4 regions of the Mesorhizobium sp. M7A.F.Ca.US.005.03.1.1 genome follow, and region 2 is predicted to be linked to each of the others. Evidence: riboswitches for the same ligand, from Rfam matches in the RefSeq annotation. Region 2 holds a riboswitch; each other region holds the start of a gene.

Region 1 (7,055 bases), on a different contig from region 2:
GATGGGCGAAATAGGCCGCCGGCCGGCGAAAGTAAATGCGTGTCAGTGACGCGGATCAGACTGTGGTCTTTTGCTTCTATGCAGGTCGTTTCCCCAAAACCGGGCCACTTTGGGCGACAGGCATCAGCTTTCCGGCAGCGGAATGAACTCTTCCTCGTCTCCTGGAACGATGTCGAAGCGGCCTGTCTTCCATTCCTCTTTCGCCTGTTCGATACGCTCTTTCGACGACGAGACGAAATTCCACCAGATGTAACGCTTCGAACCAAGAGAGGCGCCGCCGAACAGCATGAAATGCGCCCCGGTCTGCGACGACACGACGATCTCGTCACCGGGACGGAAGACCAGCAGCCGTTCGGCTGGGAACACATCGCCCGAAATCGAGACCTCGCCTTCCAGCGTGTAAATGGCGCGCTCTTCCGCATCGGCAGGGATTTTCACGCTGGCGCCGGGCGCCAGGCGCAGGTCGGCGTAGAGCGTCTCCGAATCGGCCCTGACCGGGGACCGTAATCCTTGGAAATCGCCGATGATGAGGCGCCCGTTGACGCCTTCGGCATCAATCTCGGGAAGCCTGAGCGCTCCTGTGTTCTCGAACACAGGAGCCACCTCTTCCTTGTCGTCCGGCAGCGCCAGCCATGTCTGCAGGCCGGATATCGACATCGGCGCGCCACGCAGTTCCTCCGGCGTACGCTCCGAATGGACGATGCCGCGGCCGGCGGTCATCAAATTCACGTCGCCGGGCTGAATGACCATTTCGGTGCCGAGGGAGTCGCGGTGCCGGATCTTGCCGTCGAACAGATAGGTGACCGTCGACAGTCCGATATGCGGATGCGGACGGACGTCCAGCGCCTGGCCGGCCCGCAGGATCGCGGGACCCATGCGGTCGAAGAAGATGAACGGACCGACCAACCGCCTTTTTGCCGTTGGCAGGGCACGGCGCACCTGAAAACCACCGATGTCCTTGGCGTTCGGAACGACCATCAATTCGATCTGATCGCTGGCGAACGCATCGCCCACCTCAGGGTCTTTCCCGGGGAAGAAGCTCATGGACTCTCCTTGTCGGTGGTCGAAGGCCGCCTGGCCGCATCAGGCAAAGCGGATGGCCGCCTTTGCCCGCAGCTTGGCCGCCACCTCTTCGCGATTGCGCGGATGCTGATGGGTTTCCAGGGAATCGAGCAGTTCGCGCGCCGAGGCCGCGATGGCGTCGACGGCATGATCGAAGGCGTGCTGGTTCTGCTTCGAGGGTCGCGTCGTTCCGCTCAGCTTGCGGACGAACTGAAGGGCCGCGTCGCGCACCTCGTCATTGGTTGCCGGCGGATCAAAATTGAACAGGGTCTTGATGTTTCTGCACATCGCTTCCGTATCTCCTCTTGTCCTTGAGCTGTTTCAATCGGAACGAGTTATAGCCTCGATCATGATCATGTCCAAAAACCGGTGAGGCGAGGCCATCGTTCGGACCGGCCTCAATCCGCGTCGAGCGGCTCCGTTCCAACCGGCTTGCCGTCGCGCGACAGCCTGATCTTCTCGACCTTGTCCTCGGCGGCCTTCAGCAGCCGGTCGCAATGCGCCTTCAGCGCCTCGCCACGTTCATAGATCCTGATCGACTGGTCGAGCGGCACGTCGCCACGCTCCAGATCATCGACGATCTTCTCCAGCGCATCGAGTGCCTGCTCGAAGCTCATCGCCTTGACGTCTTCGTTGGTCTCACCAGCCATCATTCATCCTTTCATCAGTCGCCCGACATGGGCGGCGACCGAAAATGCCAATCCCTGCAGATCGTAGCCGCCCTCGAGCAGGCTTACGAGCCGGTTGCCGCTGTGGCGTGCCGCGCGCTGCATCAACTGGCCGGTCGCCCAGTCGAAATCATCCTCGGTCAGATTGATCTCGGCCAGCGGATCGCGGTGGTGCGCGTCGAACCCGGCCGAAATGATGATCAGGTCGGGCGCGAAATTGTCGAGCGCGGGCAGGACGCGCGACAGGAAGGCATCGCGAAACACTTCGCTGCCGGTCTGCGGCGCCAGCGGTGCGTTGACGATATTGCCGGCGCCCGTTTCGGTCTTCGCTCCGGTGCCGGGATAAAGCGGCATCTGGTGTGTCGAGCAATAGAGCACCGAGGGATCGTCCCAGAAAATATCCTGCGTGCCATTGCCGTGATGCACGTCCCAGTCGACGATGGCAACGCGCTCGACACCGTGTTTCTTCTGCGCATAACGCGCCGCGATCGCCGCCGTGTTGAACAGGCAGAAGCCCATGGCCGTGGTCTTTTCGGCATGATGGCCGGGCGGCCGGGCGGCGACGAAGACGTTGTCGGCGCGGCCCGAAAAGACATCATCGACGGCGGCGTTGGCGGCGCCGATCGCGGTGATCGCCGCTTGCCAGCTCTTCGGACTGGCAGTGGTGTCGGCATCGATGCGGGCAATCCCCTCGTCGGGGATGGCGGCGCGCACGCGGGCGACGAAATCGGCGGGATGCGCGTAGAGGATGGTGGCCTCGTCGCCTTCCGGCGCCTGGATACGATCGAGCGCGGCAAAGGCTTCCTCATCGAGCACGCGCTCGATGGCGCGCAGGCGGTCGGGCCGCTCGGGATGTCCGGGCGGCGTGAGATGCTCGAGGAAGATCGGATGCGTGTAGAGACGGGTGGTCATCGTCCTAATCTAGTGACCCCGATCGACAAAGGCCATGCACGGGCGGCCGATGACTGGGGAAAATCGCGCCTGCGTCCATTCGTGTCGCCGCAGGCATTGGCCCCGCCGGCGCTTCGGCGTAAAGTCCTTGGTACTGCCTGGTGCCCGCCGCAAGCGGGAGAATCGGGAACACGGTTGAATTCCGTGGCGTGCCCAACGCTGTGAGGGGGACCGCGCCGGTAAATGCCACTGTCGATGACGGGAAGGCACCGGACGCGGGTTGATCCCAAGCCAGAAGACCGGCCTGGCAGGCATCGTCATCCGCATGGTCGGGCGGGTGGCATCAGAGCGACGTGCGTCCATTTGGACGCACAGCGTACGCTCTGACCGTTTTGAATCTGCAATCGCAAGGGGACAAGCGATGCCGGAACATATGACCGCTGCCATTGACGATGGATTCGACCAGAATGCGCGCGATGCGGTCTATCGCGCCATGTTCACGCGGCGCGACGTGCGCAGCCATTTCCTGCCCAACGCGATCGATGACGACGTGCTGGCGCGGCTGCTGCTTGCCGCCCATCACGCGCCATCGGTCGGCTTCATGCAGCCATGGAATTTCATTGTCATTCGCGATGCCGGACGACGAGCGGAGGTGCGCGACCTGTTCCTGGCCGCGCGCGAGCAGGAACTGCCGGCGATCGAGGCGGAAAAACAGGCGCTGTACCGCAAGCTCAAGCTGGAAGGCATCTGCGAAAGCGCGCTCAACATCTGCATCACTTGCGACCGGCAGCGCTCGAAGGGTTCGCCGCTGGGACGCTGGCACAATCCGGAGATGGATCTCTACAGCACCGTCTGCGCGGTGCAGAATTTCTGGCTGGCCGCGCGTGCCGAGGGCGTTGGCGTCGGCTGGGTGAGCATCATCGAGGCTGAGGCGCTGAAGCGGCTGTTGGCCATTCCGGATCACGTAACGCCAATCGCCTATCTCTGCGTCGGCCGTGTTTCCGAGTTCGCTTCCAAACCGGACCTTGAAACGCATGGTTGGGGACGGCGGCTGCCGCTGCCGGAACTGATCATGAGCGAGACGTTTTCCGGGCAAGGCGAGGCACAGCTCAAGTCCACCGTGGCGCGCCTCAACACCGTTTCTGCCTCACCAGACACCACCTGCCCGGCCGATCAGGGTGTGGCGCCGGCCGTACCCCAGCGCGAACCGCCGAAGGAGGCGAGCGCCTTGTCCTTGAGCTCCCTGAACTTCGACGACGCCTCGGCCAACCGGGCGTCCCAGGCCGGATCCGGCACCTGGCCCGCGATGGTCTTGAAATAGACCTGCATCAGGCAAGCGATGGCGAAAGGCTCGATGAAGGCCGCCTTGAACGCCCAGGCGAAGACGATGGCGAGCACGAAGGCCCAGCCGGCGAGCTGGCCGGGCATCAGGAACAGAATGGCGCCGGCAGGCGCCAGCATCATCAGAAAGATGACGAACGACACGCCCCACATGATGACCGCCAGCCAGACGGCGTTCTTGACCATGACCTTGCCGTTCTGGGCATAGAGCACGACGCCTTGGCGCGCCGTCTCGAAGGGTGAGGCTGAATTGATGCGGATGTTGTAGCCGAGGATGATCTCGTCGACATAGGTCAGCGACAGGCGGATCACCGTGTTGATGAAGGAGACCAGGCCGCTCAGGCCCGGTATCGGCAGGAAGGCGGCGATACCGCCGAGCAGGCCGGTGATGGCGCGGATGGCACCCTTGACGAGTTGGTCGACGACGAAAAGGATATTGGCCTCGGCAAAACGCTGGGTGACGACATCCCTGGCGTAGGCGATCTGGTCCTGACCGCCGGGAATGTCGCGGCCGTCGATCAGATGAACCATGACGGCGATGTGGCCGGCCTTGACGATATAGAGGATGTATTCACGGATCCAGTAGACCGCGATCGAGACGATGCCAAACCCGACCACGCCGCCCCACAGGGCAAAGGACATGGGCCCGTCGGGATCGGTGGAGATATGGCCGACACCATAGCCGACCGAGGCACCGGTGCCGGTCGCCATGATGTAGGCCAGCGTGATGCCGAAATAGACGATCATACGAAAGACGATGAACGGCCAGGTCCGCATCATGATGGACACCGACCGGCCGATCTCGAAATCCCACATGTGCCCCGAATCTCCGCCTCAGAGATGGTGGAAGAGGATGAACTCAACCCGACGATTGTCAATTGCCGGCCCTGGCACCACAGGGCGACGAATTCTGGGCAACGGTTTTCTTTCGCAGCCTTTCGCCGGCGCATTGTCTGACGGAGCATCAAACGAAAAACCCGCCTGTGCGGCGGGTCACCGGCGCAAATCAGCACCATGGACGAATATGTACCTTAGCTGAGGGCAGGTGTCGAGAAAAAATTCCTATCGGGAACAGCTGCCGGCACGAAAAGCTCCGGTGGGAACTTCAATTCGACTGCGGATCCGGCTTCTTGAGCAGGCCTTCGAGCAGTTGCTTGAACGCCGTCACCACCTTCTTGGACGTCGCTTCGGGGTCGTCCGAATTGGCGATCCGTTGCGCTGCCTGGCTGCTCGCTCCGTTGATCAGTCGCGAGGCCGTCTCGGGGTCGAGGCTCGAGACAACGACCCCCTCCTCCTGCAGCGCGGTCAGATGGTCGGTCATTGACACGATGCACGCACTGGCATTCGGCCATTGCGCTGGATCCCCCAGCACGGCCGGGCCATCCCGGAACATGATGCGCTGGATTTCCGGCTCCAGCGCCATCTCGATATAGGTCGAGCACTCGTCGACGAAATGCTGCCAGCGGGTCGGCGCTCTCGACGCGACCTCATTGATGCGCGCCGCCATCTCGCCGTCGATCTGGGCTATGACCGCCTGCAGCAGCCCCTTCTTGTCGCCGAAATGATGATAGAGCGCGCCGCGCGTCAGCCCGGCCGAAGCGGTGAAATCATCCATCGAGGCTTCCGCATAGCCTGTTGTGCCGAAGGCATGGCGGGCCGCCGCGATCAGCTTTGCGCGCGTCTCGGCGATCATCTCCTTGCGGGGTCTGTGCATGGCTTCTGGCCCTATTCACATACGTAACGTATGCCAATTGACATACGCGGCGTATGCTCTATTTAACAAGCATACGCTTCGTATGTAATTGCCGAATCGTCCTTTGTCGAGGAACCACCCATGCAAAATCCCTATTCGGAAATCTTTCGTGCCCCCGGAGCCAAGGGCTTTGCGGCCGCCGGATTCATGGCGCGCCTGCCGATCGCCATGGCGCCCATCGGCATCGTGGCGATGCTGTCGCAGACGCGTGGCGAATACTGGCTGGCCGGAGCCGTCTCGGCAACATACGCGCTGGCCAACGCTTTCGTTGCGCCGCAGATATCCAGACTGGTGGACCGCCTGGGCCAGACACGGATCGTCGTGCCCACCACCATCATCGCGGTGCTGGCTTTCGCCGTCCTGATAGCGGCGGCCAACCAGGACTGGCCGGTGTGGACGCTGTTCGTGTCGGCCCTACTGGCCGCGGCCATGCCAAGCATGCCGGCGATGGTGCGGGCGCGCTGGACAGAGATTTTCCGCGGACGGCCGCAGATGAACACCGCATTCGCCTTCGAGTCCGCGGCCGATGAACTGGTCTATATCGCCGGGGCATCGCTATCGGTCGGTCTCAGTGCTGCCCTGTTCCCGGAAGCCGGCGTTCTGGTGAGCACATTATTTCTCGCATTCGGATCAGCGGCCTTCATCCTGCAACGCTCGACGGAGCCGCAAGTGCGGCCGGTGGACCATGGCTCAAGCGGCTCGGCGATCCGCCTGCGGCCGGTTCAGATCATCACCTTCGCCCTGATCTTCATCGGCGCGACCTTCGCGACGACGGAAGTCAGCACCGTGGCGATCACCAAGGAGCTTGGCCAGCCCGGCGCCGCCAGCCTTGTCATCGGCGTTTATGCGCTGGGATCGTTCGTGCTCGGTATCATCGTCGGCGCGCTCAGCCTGAAGGCGCCGCTGCAACGCCAGCTCGCCATCGCAGTCGCCCTCGTCGCGCTCGGCACGCTGTTGCCGCTCACCGCCGACACCGTGCCACTGCTGGCGCTGACTGTGTTCATCAGCGGCGTGGCGATTTCGCCGACCTTCATCACCGCCTTCGGCCTGATCGAGCGGCATGTGCCGGAGGCGATGCTGACCGAAGGCATTACCTGGGTCATGACCGGCATCGGCATCGGCATGGCGCTCGGCTCGTTCGCGGCCGGCGCGGTGGTCGATGCGTTCGGTGCCCAGAACGGGTTCTGGGTCTCTGTGGCTTCAGGCACGATCGCGCTGGCCACGGTGCTGCTTGGCCAGCGCAGCCTTGCCACGGCTGAGTGCGAGATGGACGGATGCGAAGCAGCCGCGATTGCTGCGGAATAGTTCCGGCGCGCCCGGGCCTTAGGCCGGGCGCGCCG
Region 2 (7,055 bases):
CGAGCGCAATGCCGAAACGACATAGCGCTCACGGTTGTAGACGGGCATTATCACGCTCAGTTTCACGAAGCGCCCCGCACAAGAAAGTCCGCAATCGTGCCGGCTATCTCCTGTGGCTGCGTCCCCAGCGACAGACGATAGCACGGCAGCAGGCGGGTCAGGTCGCTGAAGAAGCGAAAGCCGCTCTCCCGCTCGCCCGGCATCTGCGCTATGCCGGACGGCGCCAAGGCAATCATGGCATCCCTGCGCGACACCGGCACGATCGAACTTGCCTCGCCTCCGCCGATATGTGGCACCACCAGCGCAACGATGTCCAGAGTTTCGGGCACCGGCCGTGGCGCAATGTCGTCAATGTGAAAAGCATGCTTGCCTTGCCAGTTGAGCGGACCGTGCGCCTTCAGCCGGTGCTTCAGCCCAAGTCGCGCGAATCCCTGGGGATCCTGCTTGAGTGTTGAAAACAACGGGCGGGCAGTCACGCCGTTGGAGAGGTCGACCAGCACATAATCGTCGCCGACGCTGTCCAGCCCGTGGAGGAGGCCGGCGGCGACGGTCCCGGATTTCCCGGCGCCGCCCGCGCCGGCCAGCAGTACGCCCCTGCCTTTGGTGCCGAGCGTCCCCGCATGGGCCAGCCGCATGCCACGTGCCGCATATTCCCAATGGAGGAAGGGGCGCAGCGGCGCTCCCGGCTCCCACGGTGGAAAGGCATCGGCCGAGGCCATCAATTGCACGCCAACGCGACGTTGCGGATCATAGAACTGCCAGAAATCCAGGTCATGGAAATGGTTGCCGCGCAATCCGGCTTCCGCCAGCCTGGTGGCGAAGCCATGCTGCGTGAAGGGTCCTTGGCCCCATCTGGCCGGTGCCGCGATGCCGTCAATGCCGGGATGTGCGACGAAGATGCGGCAGATGTCGGCAGGCGCTCGGTTGTCCGCAGCCGTGACAAAGCCATGAGCGAAGGCATCCGCCAACGCGCCGGCACTCACATGAGTGGTCAACTCCAGATGCGGCAAGCCCACCTTGCAGGTCAGTGGATAATGCGCGGCGCTGCTCTGCGCTTGCGCCAGGACATGACGTGCGTAGTCAGTCAGGTTTTCGAGAGTGACGTTTGGCATGGTCTGCCTGTTCCGGAGCTGTCCGGCAACGAGAGCCTGGCGGGCGCCTCAGTTGGCCTGCTTCACTGCGGGCCAGCCGAGGGGCTCCTCGACCTCGTGGATGGGATCGACGACAATGAGGTCGGCAAGGTCGTCATGGATGTCGACCTTGAGGGGCTCGCCGGCAGCGGCGAGCTGAGCCAGCAATTCGCTGGGAACCGGTCTTGCCACGCCATCGGTTGCGGCCGCCAGCAAACCGAATTCGAGCAATTGTGAAACAAAGCCGTCAATCGCGGCGGCATCGAGGGCGCCAATCCCGGTCGCGGCGCCGACCAGTTCGGAGGCAGGCACGCCGGACGACAGTGCATCCCAAAGCCTGCTGCCTGAATCAGAGAAGCCGAAATATTTACCGGTGGTCAGGTCGAGAACGACGGCTTCGCCATCGAAGGATTCAAAGACGATATCCTTGCTGGCAATGGCATATACGCCGGATTGTCGCATGTTTGCTCCCCGCCGAAGCAGGCCGCGGAGATGATCTTCGGCCCCTACGGTCAACCCCACCGTTGCAGGCGTCTAACCATTTGCAGGGTTTTTGGCAAGATGGCGTAGGCCCGGCCGAGCGCAGCTGCAGGCCGCGCGGGCATGGACAGTCTCTGACCGTGCCTGCCGGTCACGCCTCGATTTCAAGCGCCGAAAGCGGCTTCGAGCAACAGGCGAGGATAAAGCCGTCCTCGATTTCGTGATCGAGGATGCCGCCATTGTGGCTCATCTCGACGTCGCCCGCGACCTTCCTCACCTTGCAGGTGCCGCACAGGCCGAACTCGCAGGCGGCGGGAATCCGCACCCCCGAGGCGCGTGCCGTCTGCAGCACCGTCTGGCCGGCGACGCATTCGGCATCGACATCGGAATGCGAGAACCGGATCGGTGTCACGGCCTCCACGGTGGCAGCGGCGCCGTCTTCCGCCGGCGGCGAGAACGGCGCCGGGATCTCCTCCACGGCAGGCGCGGCAAAGCTTTCCTGATGGTATTTCGTCATGTCGAAGCCGGCTGCGTCCAGCATGCCACGCACGGCGCGCATGAAAGGATCGGGGCCGCAGCAGAAAATCTCGCGCTCGCGGAAATCGGGCGCCAGCAATGGCAGCCGGATCGCGTCGATGCGGCCCATATGGCCGAACCAGCCCTCGCGGCTCGACCGCTCCTCGATCATGAAGCCGAGCGACAGCCCAGGCATGCGGCTGCCGAGCAGTTCGAGCTCCTTGCGGAAAATGATCTCTTCCGGGCGGCGCGCGCAGTTGACGAAGCCGACATCGGTCCATGGCGCGCAGTCGTTCAGCCAGCGCAGCATCGACATCATCGGCGTCACGCCGGAACCGGCCGAAATGAACAGATATTTGGCGGCCGGGTGGCTATGCAGCGAGAAGTCGCCGGTCGGCCCATAGGCCTTGACGTGCGAACCGGGCGTCAGATGGTCGAACATCCAGCGCGTACCGGTGCTGCCCGCCTGCGCCTTGACCGTCACCGCGATCGAGAACGGCCGCGACGGCGAGGACGACAGCGTGTAGGTGCGCATCAGCGGCCCGTCCGATGTCGGCAGTTCCAGAGTCACGAACTGCCCCGGTTTGTAGCGGAACCAGGTCTGGTTGTCGGAGCGGAAGGTGAAGGTCTTCACGTCAGGCGCTTCGTCGCTGACGCCGATCACTTCCAGCACCTGCAGCCTGTCGTTCCAGGGCGTCATCTGGTCGAGATGGCGATAGAGGCCAAGGTCCGTCATCGCATTCATCCTCTTATCCCCTGGGCTAGGCGACGCTGCGCAGGGCCGGCCGGCCGCCTTCGGCAAGGCGCGGCCCGATGAACGACGCGTACCACTCGACGAACTGGATCACGCCGCCCTCATGCAGCTCCGAATAGGGGCCTGGTTCATAGGCAGGCGACAGGATGCCGAAGGCGTTTTCCTCGACGATGCGGCGGTCCTGGTCGTTGGTCTCGGTCCAGACATGGGTGAGCTCAGCGAGGTCGTAGTCGACGCCTTCGACCGCATCCTTGTGGACGAGCCATTTCGTTGTCACCGCGGTTTCCGTGGCACTGATCGGCAGCACGCGGAAGGTAACGGCGTGGTCGCCGAGGATATGGTTCCAGGTCGTCGGATAGTGATAGAGCAGCAAGGAGCCGATGCGGTCGGTTGAAACGCTGTCGGACAGGTTCTTCTGGACCGCCCGTTTTCCCGTCATGGTGTAGCTGACGGCATCGCGCAGCAAGGGCGCGCGGGTGGCGCGGTACTGCCCTGCCGGATCGATGCGGAATTTGCTCGGCAAGCCTGATGCCTCGCATCTGGCCCAGTGTGCGACCATTTCAGGGTCGCTGTCGGCGCCATGGACGCCGGTTATGGTTGGAGCCTCGGGGAAGGTCTTGCACAACTCGGGATGATTGGCGGCGCAGTGGTAGCACTCGCGGTTGTTTTCCCAGACCAGCTTCCAGTTGCCCTTCTCGACGATCGTGCTCTCGAAGGCGATCTTTGCTTCACGCAGCCGGTGCGGCAAAAGATAGGGTTCGATCATCGCCCGCATCGGCGCGAAATCTGCCGGTTCCTTGGCCAGGCAGATGAAGATGTAGCCGCCGACGCTCTCGCAGGCGACCGGCTTCAGGCCGAAATCACTCTTGTCGAAACCGTCGGCCATCTGGCGGGCAAACAGCAGGCGGCCGTCCAGCTCGTAGGTCCACTGATGATACGGGCAGACGAGCTTTGCCGCGGTACCCTTCTCCGTGTTGCACACGCGGCTGCCGCGATGGCGGCAGGAATTGTGGAAGGCGTTGATCTTGCCGTGCTGGTCGCGGACAAGGACGACCGGATAATCGCCGACCTGCACGGTGATGTAGCTGCCCGGCTTCGGCAGTTCGCAATCATGGCCGATGAACAGCCAGTCGCGATACCAGATCAGCTCCATGTCGAGCTTGAAGTAGTCCGGATCGGTGTAGAAGGGCTGCTCCAGCGAAAAGCCTTGCCGGCGCCCCTTCAGGAGCCTCAGCATGTCGTTGCGGATATCCATGTCCTGTCCTCGTTTCTAAGGACTGAACTGGTGGTGATGGAGGAAGGATTGAAACACAGGCCGGCTGTGTGCCGGACATGCGCTATCCACCTCTTGACCGCCCACCGCGATCAGTCGAGTCTAAAAATCTCGGGCTGGTTTCCGGGCTCTGGAGTTGTCCTTGCGGACCATCGCGACACCTTCCCAGGCGGTTGCCCAGTGGTCTCCCGTTGCGACTTGAACTCCACCACCGTTGCGGGGGCAGCGCCGGATTCTGACCGGCTTCCCAATTCTCCGCCTCGTCGTCACGAAGCGGCACCTGAGATGGTATGATCTAACCACGATCGCGGGCGCGCCGTCGGCATGAAAACGACATCGTATCCATGCGGCGCGACACGGCATGCGAAACGCTACTGCAGCTCGTCGCGGGCCGAGATCCCACCTCCCGGGCGGCCATTTGCCGGCTGCGATCTTCCCGAATCCGACCCTTCGCGGGGGGTCAAAAAAGGTTAATGGTTTCGAAAAGTGACTATTAGCTCGCCCTAAAATCGAACCGAACGGTTCGTTTCTGTTGACGGTGCGTGCAGGACGGTGTGAACGCTGGGCCTCTGAAACAGTCAGTGATCCATCAGGTGGCTACACCTAACACACTGATATGAAGAAGAAAAATGCATCCTTAGATTCCATTGGCACAATTTCAAGGTGGGGATTCATGGTCCACACGGAACAACTTCGTGATTGGAAAAGACGACCTTGCCCTCCCACATCGGGGCTGTCCGAACGACGCGATTTCATTTCCAAGACACGCCGCTAGACGGACGGAAAAAAGACGATACTGGAGTACCAAAAATGAAAAAGATCATTCTCACTGCCGCAGCCCTTCTGGCCATTTCCGGCAGCGCCTTCGCTGGTAGCGACCACTACGGTTCGAACGCCGCGGCAGCCACTGCTGTCGACAGCTCGTACACCGCTTCGACCAAGAAGTCGGAACCGGCTGCTCAGGCGCCTGCCCAGGGTGCTGACCGCAACCTCTTCGGCAACAACTAACAGCCGATTCCCAGTTTTCCGGTCGACGGCGGGCTCGCCCGCCGCCCTGGCGAAATTCAGACATTCAGGAGTATTCAAGATGAACAAGATCCTCATTGCTGCCGCCGCCGTTCTGGCCATCACCGGCAGCGCTTTCGCGGGCAGCGACAACTACGGTTCGAACGGCCCGAACCAGCCTGCCGCCGCTGTGGACCAGTCGTACACGGCTTCCACCAAGACCTCGGAACCGGCTGCCCAGACGCCCGCTCAGGGCAGCGACCGTAACCTCTTCGGTCGCTAACAACCAATTTCGCAACCGACGGCAGCTGTGTCTGCCGTCCTGGCGAAATCCAGAATTCAGGAGACTAAAATGAACAAGATCCTTATTGCTGCCGCCGCCGTTCTGGCCATCACCGGCAATGCCTTCGCCGGCAGCGACAACTTTGGCTCCAATGGTGCCAATCAGCCTGCCGCCACGACTTCGGTCGACAGCACGCGCACCTCTTCGGTACGCAACACCGGTTCGCCGGTCTACAAGCTGCTGAACTCGTCGGGTGACACCACCCAGAAGTCTGCTCCGCAAGGTGCCGACCGCAACCTCTTCGGCAACAACTAACAACCGAAGTCGATCTCCAAGTCAAAGAGCGGCGGGCCCGGCCCGCCGCTCTTTTTTGTGCCTGACACGGCAATTGCGGTTAAGCCGCCTTTGCTTCCACTTCATGCAACGCGAAAGAACGTCCATCCGCGTCGAAGATATGCAGGTCCTCGCCATTGGCGCTCAGCCGCAATGTCGAGCCGCGCTTGACCTCGACATTGCCGGGCAGCTTGGTCACCAGCGGCAGATCGGCGCGGCCGATGTCGACATAGACAAGCTGCACCTCGCCGAGTTGCTCGACATAGTCGACCGTCCCCTCGAACAGATAGTCCGCGCCGCTGGCGATGATCAGGTCCTCCGGCCGCACGCCAAAGCTCACCGCAGCGCCCTTTGCCGAAGCCGGCGTCGCAATCGGCACGGTCGCCTTGCGTCCGCCGACATGGCTGACGACGGTCGGGTTTCCGGTCTTTTCGATGGTCGCCGGCAGGATGTTCATGGCCGGCGAGCCGATGAACTGGGCAACGAACAGATTGCCGGGCTTCTTGTAGAGGTCCATCGGCGTGCCGACCTGCTCGATATGGCCGTCCTTGAGCACCACGATGCGGTCGGCCAGCGTCATCGCCTCGACCTGGTCGTGGGTAACGTAGATCATGGTCGTGTTGGGCATCGATTCCTTGAGCTTGGCGATCTCGATGCGGGTGGCGACGCGCAGCGCGGCGTCGAGGTTCGAAAGCGGCTCGTCGAACAGGAACACCTTCGGATTGCGCACGATGGCGCGGCCGATGGCGACGCGCTGGCGCTGGCCACCCGACATCGCCTTGGGCAGGCGGTCGAGATATTTGGTCAGCTGCAGGATCTCGGCGGCCTGGCGCACGCGGCGGTCGATCTCGGCCTTGTTCTCTTTGCCGATCTTCATCGAGAACGCCATGTTGTCGTAGACGGTCATGTGCGGGTACAGCGCGTAGGACTGGAACACCATGGCGATGCCCCGCTTCGACGGCGGCACGTCGTTCACCACTTCGCCGGCTATTCTGAGTTCGCCGGAGGTGATTTCCTCGAGCCCGGCGATCGACCTCAGCAATGTCGACTTGCCGCAGCCCGACGGGCCGACGAAGACGATGAACTCGCCCGACCTAATATCGAGGTCGATGCCGTGGAGAATGTTCAGATTGCCGTAGGACTTCTTCACTTGTCTTAGCGTGACATCGGCCATTGGTTTCCTCCAGTGATTGGAAATTCAGTCGAGACGCCCGAACCAGGCGCCGTAGCCGCCAAGCTCGATGGAACCGCTGCTCGCCTGCCCCGAAAATCCGTGCCCGG
Region 3 (7,055 bases), on a different contig from region 2:
GCCGAGGACTACGTGCAGGACTGGCTCAACGTCTATGCCAGCGACCGGCAGACCAAGTTCAACGAGATGGAATATCATTTGCCGTTCGAGGAAGGGCCGAAGGCGCTGGCCGAGATCATCGAGCTGACCGAGAAGCGTTTTCCCGAGGTCTATTTCCCGATGGAGGTGCGCTCGGTCGCGCCGGACCAGTTCTGGCTTTCGCCATTCTACAACAGGCTGACCTGCTCCATCGCCATCCACCATGACGCCGCGAACGATCCTTTGCCGTTCATGCGGGCGGCAGAGCCGATCTTCCGCAGACATGGCGGCCGGCCGCATTGGGGCAAGATGCACAGCCTGAAAGCGGCGGAGCTGAAAAAGCTCTACCCGCGCTGGGACGATGCCATGGCGGTGCGCCGCGACATCGATCCGGAAAACCGCTTCGTGTCGCCCTACATGGCCGGCCTGTTCGGCATCGAATGATGAGCACCTATTTTTCCACCCTCTCGGATGCGCTGAAGACCGCCGGCATCTTCCGACCCTGCCTGCTGCTCGACCGCGATCGGCTGGACGGAAACATTGCCCTGGTAAAAGGGAGGCTGGATCCCGGCCTGGCCGTGCGGCTGGTCGACAAATCGCTCGCCTGCCTGCCGCTGCTTGCGCATATAGGCAAGGCGCTTCGCCATGAGCGCTTCATGACCTTCCACCCGCCGATCAGCGAGGCGGTGCTGAAGGCGTTTCCGGATGCCGATCTGCTCTACGGCAAGCCGATGCCGATCGGTGCGGCAAGGGCTGCGCTGGTGAAGGGTGATGCCGACTGGTCGCGTGTCTGCTGGCTGATCGACAGCGAGGAGAGACTGGCGGAATACGGTGCTCTCGCTGACGAACTCGGCATCGGCCTGCGCATCGCTTTCGAGATCGATGTCGGGCTGCATCGCGGCGGCTTTGCTGATCCCGCGGCCTTGTCGAAGGCGCTGAGCGCGTTGCCGGTCCGGCTGCATTGCGAAGGCGTCATGGCCTACGAGGCGCATGCGCCGCTCATTCCCGGCCTTTTCGGCGGACCGGCAAAGGCATTGGCGGAGGCGTCGGCGCAGGCTGCGGCGTTCGTCGCCTGTCTCGGTGCCGACCAGCGCCGCATCCTCAACATCGGCGGCAGCAAGACCGCGCTGCTTCATCGTGGCGGCGCGGCCAATGAAGTGTCGATGGGCTCGGCCTTCGTGCTGCCCAGCGACTTCGATACGCCAGGCCTCGACGGCTTCCAGCCGGCGGCTTTCATCGCTACGCCGATCCTGAAAGTGGTCGAGCCGATGCTGCCTGGCCCGCCGGCCGTTACCCGCCTGCTGCAGGCGCTCGGCCGGTTTCCGCGCAAGGGCTGCTATCTCTATGGCGGCAAGTGGATGGCCGAGCCGGTCTTCCCCCAAGGCATGAAGACGAACGGCCTGCTCGGCCTGTCCTCCAACCAGCAATTCATGGGCTTGCCCGCCGATGCGACCGCAAGGCCAGGCGACTACGCGTTTCTAAGGCCGACGCAGAGCGAGGCCGTGCTGCAGCAATTCGGGTCGATCGACGTGTTTTCCGGCGGAAAGGTCATCGATCGCTGGCCGGCGCTGCCGATGGCGTGATCGAGCTACGCCTTCACCGGTACCCAGATCTCCAGCCCGCCATTGCCGCTGTGGGCATCGAACTCCGGTCCATAGCGCTCGAATTCCGGTGCATCCGCGATTTCGTGACCGGAGTCGGGCAGCCAACTGTTCCAGATCGTGTTGATCGTCCGGCGGATGGATGAGATGTGCTCGCGGTGCGAGAACACCGCATATTTCTGCGCCGGCACCCGCACCCGATAGAAGTCCTTCGGCAGATCCGCAAAGCCGGACACTTCGACGCCGACGACATAGTCGAAATTGCCCGCGTCGTCGCCGTTAAGGCAGACGCCGTAGAAAACGCCTGAGATCTCGCCTGGGATGTTGCCGATATAGGGTGCAAAACGCTGCCACTGCATCGGAATCCCGGCGCTGGTTTCACAGCTGTAGCGTTCGCCGAGGCCGGCGATCAGGAACGGCCGGCTGGTCTCGAAGCGCGGTGGTTCGAGATTGGTGAGGAAGGACTGGTCCATCAGGATCGGCTCCACGAGGTCGAGGTTGTTGGTCGAGCCTTGCGCGCGTACCAGTTCCGGCGTGGTGCCGAACTGATCGCGGAAGGCACGGGTGAACGCCTCATGCGAGTTGTAGCCGGCGTCGAGCGCGACGGCGAGGATGTCGGGCGCTCCGCCGGCCAGCTTGCGCGCCGCCTCGGTCAGCCGGCGTGAGCGCATGTAACCCATCACCGAGCGGCCGGTTGCGGCGCCGAAGGCGCGCGTCACATGAAAACGCGACACGCCGCTGCTTTGCGCGACATCGTCAAGCGAGATCGCCTCCGGCAGATGGCTCTCGACGAACCACAGCGCTTTCTCGGTCGGGTTCATGGGGCTCCTTTTCGCATTGGCCGGATCATCTTGGCGTTTCCTGGCGCGGCCAGTTTGATCGAAATTGCGCATCCCGTGCAATCTGCGCCGATCCCATGGGCTTTCGCTTGACAGCGGGCCGCGTCATCTCCTAAGAATGTTATGTTATTACATAAAATATTATGTTATTACATAAAGTGAGCGTGCAATGCCTGTTTCCCTTAGCTGGCCCACCACTTCGTCCGAGAAATCCATTGCGAAGCGTTTGGTGGAAATCTACGCTGAAGTGGTGATGGTCCCCGAGCCGAAAGGCGAGGGGTGAAAAGGGAACACGGTGAGGCCTGTTCAGGTCGAGGCCGTGGCTGCCCCCGCAACTGTAAGCGGCGAGCAAAATCCGTGAATGCCACTGGCCGGCAAGGCTGGGAAGGCAGGATGGCGCAACGACCCGCGAGCCAGGAGACCTGCCATCACTGAGTTGACCGGACGGGGTGTGCCGGGAGGAAACGCGAGTCCCGGTCTTGTCGGCCGGTTCGCCAGCTTCCTTCCGTCGCCAGTTTTGGAAAGTGACGGAAAGTTGGACGGCTCCATCGATCATCGCATCACCATGCGCACGCTTTGCCGTCCCCGCAATCCGGCGGGCAGCAGCCGATGAGCGCAGTGCTTCTCGAAGCCCATGACCTCTGTGCCATGGCGAATGGGCGGAATCTGGTCCAGGCGGTCAGCTTCTCGGTGGCCGCTGGCGATCGCCTTGCCATCATCGGTCCCAACGGCGCCGGCAAGACGACGCTGCTGCGCATGCTGTCGGGCATGCTGCGGCCAAGTTCCGGCGAGGTGAAGCTTGGCGGACGCGGGCTGGACAGGATTTCGGCCGCCGAGCGGGCGTTGCATATCGCCGTTGTCGGCCAGACCGACCAGCCCGATCCGCGGCTGGCGGTGATCGATTATGTCGAGCTTGGCCGGGTCCCGCACGCCGGGCTGCGGCGCAGGCGCGAGGAACGCGATATCGCCGTCGAGGCGCTGCGCCGGACCGGCCTGCTGCCGCTGCTTGGCCGCACCGTCGGCTCGCTGTCGGGCGGCGAGCGCCAGCGCGCCCAACTGGCGCGCGCCATCGCCCAGCAGCCCAAAATCCTGTTCCTCGACGAACCGACCAACCATCTGGACCCGCGCGCCCGCGGCGAACTGCTCGACCTCGTGGCAGGCTTCGAGATGACGGTGATCGCGGTGCTGCACGATCTGGCGCTGGTAGCACCCTTCGCCACCAGGGTTGCGGTGATGAATCATGCCCGCCTGCAAGCGCTCGCCGCACCGCGCGAAGCGCTGGCCCAACAGCTGATCCGCGAGATTTTCGGCATCGATGTGCTGCGCCTGCGCCATCCGACCGAGGATCGAGAGTTGACGGTGTTCGAGGTTCCGAACCGTGCCGCGCCGCCGTCGTGATTGAAGCCGTTCCATAGTCGACCCGATCCCACCCACAAGGAGCATACCCGTGAAACGCCTCGCTTTTTCGCTTGCCGTCTCGCTGCTGACCTCGACCGCCTTCGCCTTCCCGGTAACCGTCGACAGCTGCGGCAAGCCGCTGACCTTCGACGCGCCGCCGAAGCGCGCTGTCATCCATGATCTGAACATGGCCGAGATGGCTTTCGCGCTGAAATTGCAGCCGTCAATCGTCGGCCTGACCGGCATCACCGGATGGTACAAGGTCGGTCCCGAATTCAAGGCAGAGCAGGGTTCGATCCCGGAGCTGGCGCCGAAATATCCGACGCTCGAAAACCTCGTGGCCGTGGAGCCGGATTTCTTCTTCGCCGGCTGGTACTACGGCATGAAGCCGGGTGGCGAGGTGACGCCCGACACGCTTGCCCCGCACGGCATCAAGACGCTGGTTCTGGCGGAAAGCTGCGTCCATCTCGACAAGAGGCGCCCCGCCGCCTCGATGGACCTGCTCTACGGCGACGTCGAAAAGCTGGGCAAGATCTTCGGCAAGGAGACAGAGGCGGAAAAGCTTGTCTCTGGCTGGAAGGCGCAGCTCGCCGACATCACCGCCAAGGTCGGCAGCGCCAAGGGCACGCGGGTGTTCCTCTACGATTCCGGCGAGGACAAGCCGTTCACCGCAGGCAAGTTCGCCATCCCCAGCGCCATGATCACTGCCGCCGGCGGCGACAACATCATGGCTGACATGGACACCAGCTGGGGCAACACGGATTGGGAAACGGTGGCGTCGCGCAATCCGCAATTCCTCATCCTGCTCGATTACCAGGACGGTGGCGGCTACAGGAAGCTGCTCGACTTCCTGAAGGCGCATCCGGCCATGAAGGAGACCGACGCGGTCAAGAACGAGCGCTTCGTTGCCCTCCGCTACGCCGAGCTGACGCCTGGACCCGCCAACATCGAAGCGATCGACAAGATCGCCAAGGCCATGCACCCGGAAGCATTTTGAGCTTGCGCCATCCGGCATTTGCGTTGGCCATGCTGGCGGGAGCGGCGGCGATCGCCGCTCTCGCTCTGCTGTCGATCGCCTATGGCTCGACGCTGATCCCGCTGGCCGACGTTGTAGCAGCGCTTGGCCGCGCAATCGGCTTAGGCGGGCACGACGTGTCCGGGCCGGTCGGCAAGATCGTCGTCGATCTGCGGCTGCCGCGCACGATCCTGGCCATCTGCGTCGGCGCGGGCCTCGGCGTCGTCGGCGCGCTGCTGCAGACAGTGACCCGCAACGATCTCGCCGATCCGTTCCTGTTCGGCCTGTCGTCGGGCGCCGCCGCCGGTGCTGTTTCCGTCATCACCGTCTTCGGCGACAGCTTTGGCATCTGGACGTTGCCGGTCGCGGCCTTCACCGGCGGCATATTGGCCGCCGGCGTCGTCCTGCTGCTGGTCGCGCGGGTGAGGGGCCAAGGGCCGGAGCGGCTGATCCTCGCCGGCCTTGCCGTGTCCTTCATGTTCACCGCCTTGACCAACTACCTGGTCTTTGCCGGCGACCAGCGCGCCGCCCACTCCGTGTTGTTCTGGACGATGGGCGGCCTTGGCCTGGCGCGCTGGGACAATATCTGGTTGGGCGCGCTGGGTGCGGGCACCATTCTGGCTTACGCGCTGTGGAACCACCGCCGGCTCGATGCCTTCCTGGCCGGCGAAAACGCCGCCGAAAGCCTTGGCGTGCCAGTGGCGCGCATGCGCCGAATGACGTTTCTCGTCGCCGCCTTCTCGACGGCGATCCTGGTCTCTGTCGCCGGGGTCATCGGCTTCGTCGGGCTGATGATCCCGCATCTGTCGCGGCCGCTGGCAGGCCCCTTGCATCTGCGCCTGGTTGCCAGCTGCGCCGTCTTCGGCGCGGTGCTTTTGCTGGCCAGCGATCTTCTGGCCCGAACGCTGCTGCCGCCGCAGGAACTGCCGATCGGCATCATCACCAGCTCGGTCGGTGCGTTCTTCGTCGTCACCATGCTGATCCGCAACCGGCTTTGAGCGCGTTTGGCAACCGGTCGCCGGATCACACGGTCCAGAAATAGCGCACGATGTGGAAGAACACCGGGGCGGCGAAGACCAGGCTGTCGGTGCGGTCCATCATGCCGCCATGGCCTTCGATGAGATGGCCCCAGTCCTTGACGCCCTGGTCGCGCTTGATGGCCGAGGCGACCAGCCCGCCTAGGAATCCCATCGAGCAGGCGACGAAGGCCACGGCTGCCGCCTGCAGCGGCGAGAAGGGCGTCACGAACGACAACAGCGCGCCGAGCAGGCTCGCCGACACCAATCCGCCGATCAGCCCTTCCCAGGTTTTCGACGGCGAGACGTTCGGCGAAAACCGGTGTTTACCAAACAGCTTGCCGAAGATGTACTGCAGCACGTCGCTGCCTTGCACGACGATGATCAGGAAGGCGATCAGCAGCAAGGTGCGGCCTTCGAAGCCTGGCACGTCGAGTGTCAGCAGGGCGGGGACGTGGCTGACGCAATAGACCGAGATCATCACCGCCCATTGCTGCGCGGCGATCCGCTCGAGGAAGCGTTCGGTGTCGCCATGCAGCGCCGTGATGGCCGGCATCAAGAGGAAGCAGTAGACCGGAATGAAGATGACGAAGAGCCCATACCAGGCGGTCCACACCAGCCAGTACTGAAACGGGATGATGATGCCGAACATGCCGAGCAGCACCCAATGGTCGCTGCGGCGCGTATGCGTCAGCGTCACGAATTCGCGCAGCGCGGCGAAGGAAATCAGCGCAAACAGGATGGTCATCCCGTAACGGCCGAAGAAGAAGGCGACCGTCATCAGCGCCACCATCACCCACCAGGCGTTGATGCGCTGCGTGAGATTGACAAGCGTCGAGCTCAGCGGCTTCGGCGCTCGCGCCGAAAGGATGGTGGCGACGATGCTGGCGGTGGTCAAAACCGCCAGCAGGCCGATGATCAGGATGGAGATCTCGTGGCGCATCAATCGTCTCGCTCGGGACGCGGGTTGAGCGCCAGAAGCGCGGCGTGGGCGCGCTCGAGAAAGGCGCGGCGTTCTTCGCCCGGGCCAACCGCGACAGGCGCGCCGAAAACGACGCGGCACAGCAGCGGCACCGGCAGGAACTGGCCCTTGGGCAGCACGCGCGACATGTTCTCGATCCAGCACGGGATCAGCTCGACCTCAGGCCGCGCCGTCGACAGATTGTAG
Region 4 (7,055 bases), on a different contig from region 2:
AACCAGATAGACGCCGAATTCGCCCTTCGGCGCCTCGACAGCGGCGTAAACCTCGCCGGCCGGCACGCGATAACCCTCGGTGTAGAGCTTGAAGTGATGGATCAGCGCTTCCATCGAGCGCTTCATTGCCTGGCGCTTGGGCGGCACCACCTTGCCATCGAGGTTCGACACCGGGCCGGTGCTCTCCTTGCCGAGCAAAAGGTCGACGCACTGGCGCATAATCTTCGCCGACTGGCGCATTTCTTCCATGCGCACGAGGTAGCGGTCGAAGCAGTCGCCGTTCTTGCCGATCGGAATATCGAAATCCATCTCCGAATAGCATTCATAGGGTTGCGACTTGCGCAGATCCCAGGCTGCACCCGAGCCACGCACCATCACGCCCGAAAAACCCCAGGCCCAGGCATCCGCCAGCGAGACGATGCCGATATCGACATTGCGCTGCTTGAAGATGCGGTTGCCGGTCAGCAGCCGGTCGAGGTCGTCGATCGACTTCAGGAACGGGTCGATCCACTTGCCGATGTCCTCGACCAGTTGACGCGGCAGGTCCTGATGGACGCCGCCGGGCCGAAAATAAGCGGCATGCATGCGCGAACCGGAGGCGCGCTCATAGAACACCATCAGCTTTTCGCGTTCGACGAAGCCCCACAGCGGCGGCGTCAGCGCACCGACGTCCATCGCCTGCGTCGTCACATTGAGGATGTGCGACATGATGCGGCCGATCTCGCTGTAGAGAACGCGGATCACCTGGCCACGCTTCGGCACCTCGATGCCGAGCAGACGCTCGGCGGCCAGCGCAAAGGCATGTTCCTGGTTCATCGGCGCGCAATAGTCGAGCCGGTCGAGATAGGGCACCGCCTGCAGATAGGTTTTGGCTTCGATCAGCTTTTCGGTACCGCGATGCAGCAGTCCGATATGCGGATCGACGCGGTCGACGACTTCGCCGTCCAGCTCCAGCACAAGGCGCAAAACGCCGTGCGCCGCGGGGTGTTGCGGGCCGAAATTGATGTTGAAGTTGCGGACGGAGGTTTCAGCCATTTACTGCTTTGCCTTCTCGTCACCCGGCAGCACGTAATCCGTACCTTCCCACGGGGACAGAAAATCGAAATTGCGGAATTCCTGCTTGAGCTCGACCGGCTCATAGATAACGCGCTTGGCCTCGTCGTCGTAGCGCACCTCGACGAAGCCGGTCAGCGGGAAATCCTTGCGCAAGGGATGGCCTTCGAAGCCATAGTCGGTCAGCAGGCGGCGCAGGTCGGGATGGCCGGAGAACAAAACGCCGTAGAGATCGTAGGTCTCGCGTTCGAACCAGTCGGCGCCGGGATAGACGCCGGTGATCGACGGCACCATGGTTTCCTCGTCGGCCTGCACCTTGACGCGGATGCGCACATTCTGCTTCGGCGACAACAGGTGATAGACGACGTCGAAACGCTTGGCCCGCGACGGATAGTCGGCGCCGCAGACATCGATGATCGAGATGAACTGGCAGCGCGCGTCGTCGCGCAGGAAGGTCATCACCTCGACCAGATCGCGCGGCTCGACATGGATGGTGAGTTCGCCATAGGCGATATCAGCCTCGTTCACGCGGCCGATCAGCTTCTCGCCGAGATAGGTCGACAGTTCGCTCAGGGATGCGGTCATGGATTTACCGTTCGATCGTGCCGGTGCGGCGGATCTTCTTCTGCAAGAGAAGAATGCCGTAGAGCAGCGCTTCGGCGCTCGGCGGGCAGCCGGGCACATAGATGTCGACCGGCACGATGCGGTCGCAGCCGCGCACCACCGAATAGGAATAGTGGTAATAGCCGCCGCCATTGGCGCAGGAGCCCATCGAGATGACGTAGCGCGGCTCCGGCATCTGGTCGTAGACCTTGCGCAGCGCCGGCGCCATCTTGTTGGTCAGCGTGCCGGCGACGATCATGATGTCGGACTGGCGCGGAGACGCACGCGGCGCGACGCCGAACCGCTCCGAATCATAGCGCGGCATCGAGGTGTGGATCATCTCGACCGCGCAGCAGGCGAGGCCGAACGTCATGAACATCAGCGACCCGCTGCGCGCCCAGGTGATGAGCGCCTCGGTCGAAGTGACCAGAAAGCCCTTGTCGGCCAACTCGTTGTTGATCTCGAGGAAGAAGGGATCGTCCTCCCCCACCGGCCTGCCGGTGTTGGGATCGATGATGCCCTTGGGCTTCGGCGCGACGAGGGTGCCTGAACTGTCGTTCAATCCCATTCCAGCGCTCCTTTTTTCCATTCATAGGCAAAGCCGATGGTCAGCACCGCCAAAAAAACCATCATCGACCAGAAACCGAGCATGCCGATCTTCGAAAACGACACCGCCCACGGAAACAGGAAGGCTACTTCCAGGTCGAAGATGATGAACAGGATCGACACCAGGTAGAAACGGATGTCGAACTTCATGCGGGCGTCGTCGAACGAGTTGAAACCGCACTCGTAGGCGGAAAGCTTTTCGGGATCGGGATTGCGGTAGGCCACCAGGAAGGGCGCGGCCAGCAGCGCCAGGCCGACAACCAGCGCCACGCCTATGAACAGGACGATGGGCAGGTATGAGCTCAAGAGTGCGTTCATGCTCGGCTTTCCGTTGGCGCCAATCCACGTTGATTACAGCACCGGACCCTAATGCGGAAGCGTGACAGTTTAACCGCTGAACCGTTTTAAGGGCCTATGCTGCAACGCGGCGAGGGTTAGCGCAGCACTTCCAGCGAAGCAAGTCAAACCTTGTTCAAAACATCGACCTGGACGGCATATCGCGGCAAACTGGTCCGATCCGCTCCTGTTTGATTTCCTTCGCTTTTTACTCCACTTTTCTCTCCTGACATGGATGCCGCCAAAACCCTGCTAGCATGGGTTGGAATCAGCCATTCGACCCTCGGTCAAAACACGTCAAAGTGATACCTGCATGAAGGAAAAGATCTCGCTCCCGATGGCCCGGCGCATCGCCCTTGCCGCCCAAGGGTTCCTCGATCCTCGCCCGACCGGCACGCCCGACCGACGGCATTTTGCCCGCACGCTCTCCCGCACCGGCCTGTTGCAGATCGATTCCGTCAGCGCGGTGGTGCGCGCTCATTATATGCCGCTCTATTCGCGCCTTGGCCCCTACCCGTTCTCGCTGCTCGACAACGCGGCCGTGACGCGCAAGCGCATGGTTTTCGAATATTGGGCGCACGAGGCCTCCTTCCTGCCGGTCGAGACATACCCGCTGATGCGCTGGCGCATGCAGCGCGCCGAGCGGGGCGAGGAAATGTATCTGGGTCTCGCCAAATGGGGCCGCGAGCACGCCGCCTACATCGAAGAGATCTACCGCGAGGTCGCCGAGCGCGGCCCGATCGCCGCTTCCGCGCTGGAGGGCCAGAAAGGTTCGGGCGGCTGGTGGGGCTGGAGCCATGCCAAACACGCCTTCGAATGGCTGTTCTGGGCCGGCCGCATCACCACGGCGCACCGCCGCGGTTTCGAGCGCTTCTATGACCTGCCCGAGCGCGTGCTGCCGCAGGCGATCCTCGACCTGCCGGTGCCGACGCCTGAGGACGCGCACCGCGAATTGCTGCGCATTTCCGCCCGCGCCCACGGCGTGGCGACTTCAGGCGATTTGCGCGATTATTTCCGCCTGTCGCCGGCCGATATGAAAGGCCGGCTGGAGGAACTGGTTGAAACGGGCGAGTTGCTGCCGGTGCGCGTCGAAGGCTGGGACAAGCCCGCCTATCTTCATAAAGACGCGCGTCTGCCGCGCAAGATCGAGGCCCGCGCCCTGCTGGCGCCGTTCGATCCTGTCGTCTTCGAACGCTCGCGCACAGAGCGGCTGTTCGACTTCCACTACCGCATTGAGATCTACACGCCGGCCGACAAGCGGCAATACGGCTATTATGTCCTGCCGTTCCTGCTCGGCGACAGGATCGTGGCACGCGTCGACCTCAAGGCCGATCGCCCGGCCAGCATACTGCGCGTCCATGCAGCCTATGCGGAGCCCGGTGCGCCGCCTGAAACCGCTGCGGAGCTGTTCGAGGAATTGAAGCAGATGCAGGGTTGGCTCGGGCTCGAACGCATCGAAGTGACGCCTGCCGGGGATTTGGGGCCGGCGCTGGCCGACATAGCGGTGTCGTAAGCTCGCGTTGACACCGCCGCCCGCAAAAGCCTAAATCCGGTTCCAGATGGTCCCTTGCCCGCAACGGCAAGGGCTAAGAGGGAATGCGGTGCGGGGCAAAATCCCAAATCCGCGGCTGTCCCCGCAACTGTAAGCGAAGAGCCAAGGCCGAAAACCACTGGGAATTCCCGGGAAGGCGGCTACCCAAGGCGATGACTCGCGAGCCAGGAGACCTGCCGTCTGCGACTGTAGAATCCGATCGCCCGGCGGGTTTCCGGGCAAGGAGCCCGATCTTTGGACCACGACAGCAGTTTTTCGGCTGGCACAGCGGATATTTCGTCCGGCCATGATGATGCCTTGGCCGGCGTCACCATCATCGTCTGCGGCTCCTGCCGCAATGAGACCGGCTCCGACGCTCATCCCCGCGCCGGCGAGTTGCTGACGGACGACACGCGCCGCGCCGCCGCTGGCGACGATATCCGCATCCGCAGCGTCGAATGCCTTGGCAATTGCAAGCGGCGCCTCAGCGCCGCGATCCTGCGCGACGGCTGCTGGAGCTATGTCTTCGGCGACCTGACCGCGACCAGCGGCGCCGACCTCGTGACAGGCGCAAAGCTCTTCGCCACCTCGAAAGATGGCCTGATCCCGTGGCGTGGCCGCCCCGATAGCCTCAAGCGCGGCCTCGTGGCCCGCATTCCACCCATCGACATGCTGAAGGATTGACCATGACCACTTCCGTATCCCGCGTTCCCTGCACCGTCGTCACCGGCTTCCTCGGCGCCGGCAAGACGACGCTGGTCCGCCATCTCCTGGAAAACGCCGGCGGCAAGCGCATCGCCATCATCGTCAACGAATTCGGCGACATCGGCATCGATGGCGAGATCCTCAAGGGATGCGGTATCGACACCTGCCCCGAGGAAAACATCGTAGAACTGGCCAATGGCTGTATCTGCTGCACTGTCGCCGATGATTTCGTCCCGGCGCTCGACCAAATCCTGTCGCTGACGCCGAAGGTCGACCATATCCTGATCGAAACCTCGGGCCTGGCACTGCCCAAGCCGCTGGTCCAGGCCTTTCAGTGGCCGAGCGTGAAAAGCCGGGTGACCGTCGATGGCGTCATCGCCGTGGTCGACGGACCGGCATTGGCCGAAGGCCGCGTCGCCAACGACATGGAGGCCCTCCAGGCGCAGCGCGCCGGGGACGAGACGCTCGACCACGACGATCCGGTGGAAGAACTGTTCGAGGACCAGATCGCCTGCGCCGACCTGATCATCCTGTCGAAGAGCGACCTGATGGACGCCGCCGGCACCGCCCGCGCCAATGCCATCATTGGCGAACACTCCGCCCGCGCAGTGAAGATCGTGCCGACCTCGCATGGCAAGGTCGATCCCTCCGTGCTGCTCGGGCTCGGTCTCGCCGTCGAGGACGACATCGAGAACCGCAAATCCCATCATGACGGCGCCTTCGACCACGAGCATGACGACTTCGACACCTTCATTGTCGACATAGCCTCGGTCGCCAATCCCGATGAACTGGCAAAACGCGTCGCCACGGTCGCAGAAGAAGAGAACGTGCTGCGTGTAAAAGGCTTCGTCGAGGTCGGCGGCAAGCCGATGCGGCTGTTGCTGCAGGCCGTCGGGCCGCGCGTCAATCATTACTATGACCGCGCCTGGACCGCGCAGGACGACCGCCGCTCGCGCCTCGTCGTCATCGGCCTGAAAGGGCTGAACCGCCCGGCGATCGAGCGTATACTCGCCGGCTGATTTCGGACACGGATTGCGATGCACATCCTAACCACGACATCCGCCTCGCTCGACGACCTCGCCGAGCCGGTCGATCTGCGGCAGACGCCGGCGGATATCGTGGCGCTGTCCTTCACCGACAGCGACCTCGCCGGACTGGCGGCGGCGTGGAGGACCGATGCCGACCGCCTGCCCTCGATGCGGCTGGCCGCACTGCGCGACCTGCGCCATCCCATGTCCGTCGACCTCTGGGTCGACAGCGTCGCCCGCCATGCCAAGATCATCCTCGTGCGCATCCTCGGCGGCTACGACTGGTGGCGCTACGGCTGCGACCAGCTTGCCTCGACCGCCCGCGAACGCGGCATAAAACTGGCGCTGCTGCCCGGCGAATGCCGCGACGAGGATCTGCGCCTGATCGAAGCCTCGACGCTGCCGCGCGAGGAGTTGGACGGCCTGCTCGACTATTTCCGCGAGGGCGGCCCGGCGAATATGAGCGCACTGGTGCGGAAATTGGCGCGGCTGGCGGGGTCGGATGCGGAAGTTATCGGCCCGGTGGTGGTGCCGAAAGCTGGTTTTTACGTGCCTGGATGTGGAGTTGTGGAGAAGCCGGACTTATCGAATGCTGGCGCTTACAACGTCAACGCTCCTATCATCCCCATCCTGTTCTATCGCTCGATGCTGCTGGCCGCCGATGTCGCGCCCATCGATGCGCTTGTTGAAGCGCTGCGGCAGCGCGGCATCGACCCAGTCCCGATCTTCGTCTCCAGCCTCAAGGACCCGGCATCCCTGGCATTCGTGCAAACAGCACTGACGGCGCTGAAGCCCGCCGCCATCATCACCGCGACCGCTTTCGCCTCAGGCGCCGAACCCGGCATCGAAACGCTGTTCGACCGCGCCGGCGTGCCTGTCTTCCAGGTCATCGTCGCCACCACCCGCCGCGACATCTGGCAAAACAACCAGCGTGGCCTGGCACCCGCCGACCTCGCCATGCATGTCGTGCTGCCCGAACTCGACGGCCGCGTCCTCGCCGGCGCCATTTCCTTCAAGGGCGAGACCGAGACCGATCCCGCGCTTGGCCACCGCGCCTTCGCCAACCGGCCGGAACCGGATCGCGTGGCGCAGGTCGCTGACCGCGTCGCGGCCTTCATCAAGTTGCAGGAGACACCCCGCGCCGGGCGCAAGCTGGCGATCCTGATCCCGGATTATCCCAGTGCCCCTGGTCG

What was found. A riboswitch is a leader RNA that binds a small molecule or an ion and turns the genes downstream of it on or off. The one in region 2 is predicted to bind cobalamin.
Region 1: linked by a shared signal. The riboswitch ahead of bluB (5,6-dimethylbenzimidazole synthase) and the one ahead of EN990_RS08245 (aromatic ring-hydroxylating dioxygenase subunit alpha) in region 2 are both predicted to bind cobalamin.
Region 3: linked by a shared signal. The riboswitch ahead of EN990_RS17180 (ABC transporter ATP-binding protein) and the one ahead of EN990_RS08245 (aromatic ring-hydroxylating dioxygenase subunit alpha) in region 2 are both predicted to bind cobalamin.
Region 4: linked by a shared signal. The riboswitch ahead of EN990_RS29595 (DUF1636 family protein) and the one ahead of EN990_RS08245 (aromatic ring-hydroxylating dioxygenase subunit alpha) in region 2 are both predicted to bind cobalamin.

Annotation. Positions count from the first base shown of each region.
Region 1 covers NZ_RZRO01000056.1:1,799-8,853, reverse strand. The annotation lists gene EN990_RS21750 (pirin family protein) at 124-1,044, opposite strand; gene EN990_RS21745 (DUF2277 domain-containing protein) at 1,084-1,350, opposite strand; gene EN990_RS21740 (exodeoxyribonuclease VII small subunit) at 1,461-1,712, opposite strand; gene EN990_RS21735 (histone deacetylase family protein) at 1,716-2,642, opposite strand; cobalamin riboswitch at 2,764-2,944, shown strand; partial or broken gene bluB (5,6-dimethylbenzimidazole synthase) at 2,947-3,672, shown strand; gene EN990_RS21725 (hypothetical protein) at 3,795-4,778, opposite strand; gene EN990_RS21720 (TetR/AcrR family transcriptional regulator) at 5,068-5,676, opposite strand; gene EN990_RS21715 (MFS transporter) at 5,797-7,020, shown strand.
Region 2 covers NZ_RZRO01000012.1:42,196-49,250, reverse strand. The annotation lists gene EN990_RS08265 (glycosyltransferase family A protein) at 1-66, opposite strand, end outside; gene EN990_RS08260 (serine kinase) at 63-1,112, opposite strand; gene EN990_RS08255 (PqqD family protein) at 1,161-1,592, opposite strand; gene EN990_RS08250 (hybrid-cluster NAD(P)-dependent oxidoreductase) at 1,762-2,862, opposite strand; gene EN990_RS08245 (aromatic ring-hydroxylating dioxygenase subunit alpha) at 2,888-4,135, opposite strand; cobalamin riboswitch at 4,250-4,452, opposite strand; gene EN990_RS08240 (DUF680 domain-containing protein) at 4,964-5,161, shown strand; gene EN990_RS08235 (DUF680 domain-containing protein) at 5,241-5,441, shown strand; gene EN990_RS08230 (DUF680 domain-containing protein) at 5,511-5,756, shown strand; gene ugpC (sn-glycerol-3-phosphate ABC transporter ATP-binding protein UgpC) at 5,836-6,948, opposite strand; gene EN990_RS08220 (alpha-glucosidase) at 6,973-7,055, opposite strand, start outside.
Region 3 covers NZ_RZRO01000038.1:5,142-12,196, forward strand. The annotation lists gene EN990_RS17165 (D-arabinono-1,4-lactone oxidase) at 1-462, shown strand, start outside; gene EN990_RS17170 (alanine racemase) at 462-1,601, shown strand; gene EN990_RS17175 (AraC family transcriptional regulator) at 1,607-2,440, opposite strand; cobalamin riboswitch at 2,696-2,903, shown strand; gene EN990_RS17180 (ABC transporter ATP-binding protein) at 3,068-3,856, shown strand; gene EN990_RS17185 (ABC transporter substrate-binding protein) at 3,906-4,853, shown strand; gene EN990_RS17190 (iron ABC transporter permease) at 4,883-5,869, shown strand; gene EN990_RS17195 (phosphatidate cytidylyltransferase) at 5,895-6,830, opposite strand; gene EN990_RS17200 (lysophospholipid acyltransferase family protein) at 6,830-7,055, opposite strand, start outside.
Region 4 covers NZ_RZRO01000106.1:155-7,209, reverse strand. The annotation lists gene EN990_RS29620 (NADH-quinone oxidoreductase subunit D) at 1-1,035, opposite strand, end outside; gene EN990_RS29615 (NADH-quinone oxidoreductase subunit C) at 1,036-1,638, opposite strand; gene EN990_RS29610 (NADH-quinone oxidoreductase subunit B) at 1,643-2,224, opposite strand; gene EN990_RS29605 (NADH-quinone oxidoreductase subunit A) at 2,215-2,580, opposite strand; gene EN990_RS29600 (winged helix-turn-helix domain-containing protein) at 2,912-4,111, shown strand; cobalamin riboswitch at 4,142-4,346, shown strand; gene EN990_RS29595 (DUF1636 family protein) at 4,385-4,813, shown strand; gene cobW (cobalamin biosynthesis protein CobW) at 4,816-5,853, shown strand; partial or broken gene EN990_RS29585 (cobaltochelatase subunit CobN) at 5,872-7,055, shown strand, end outside.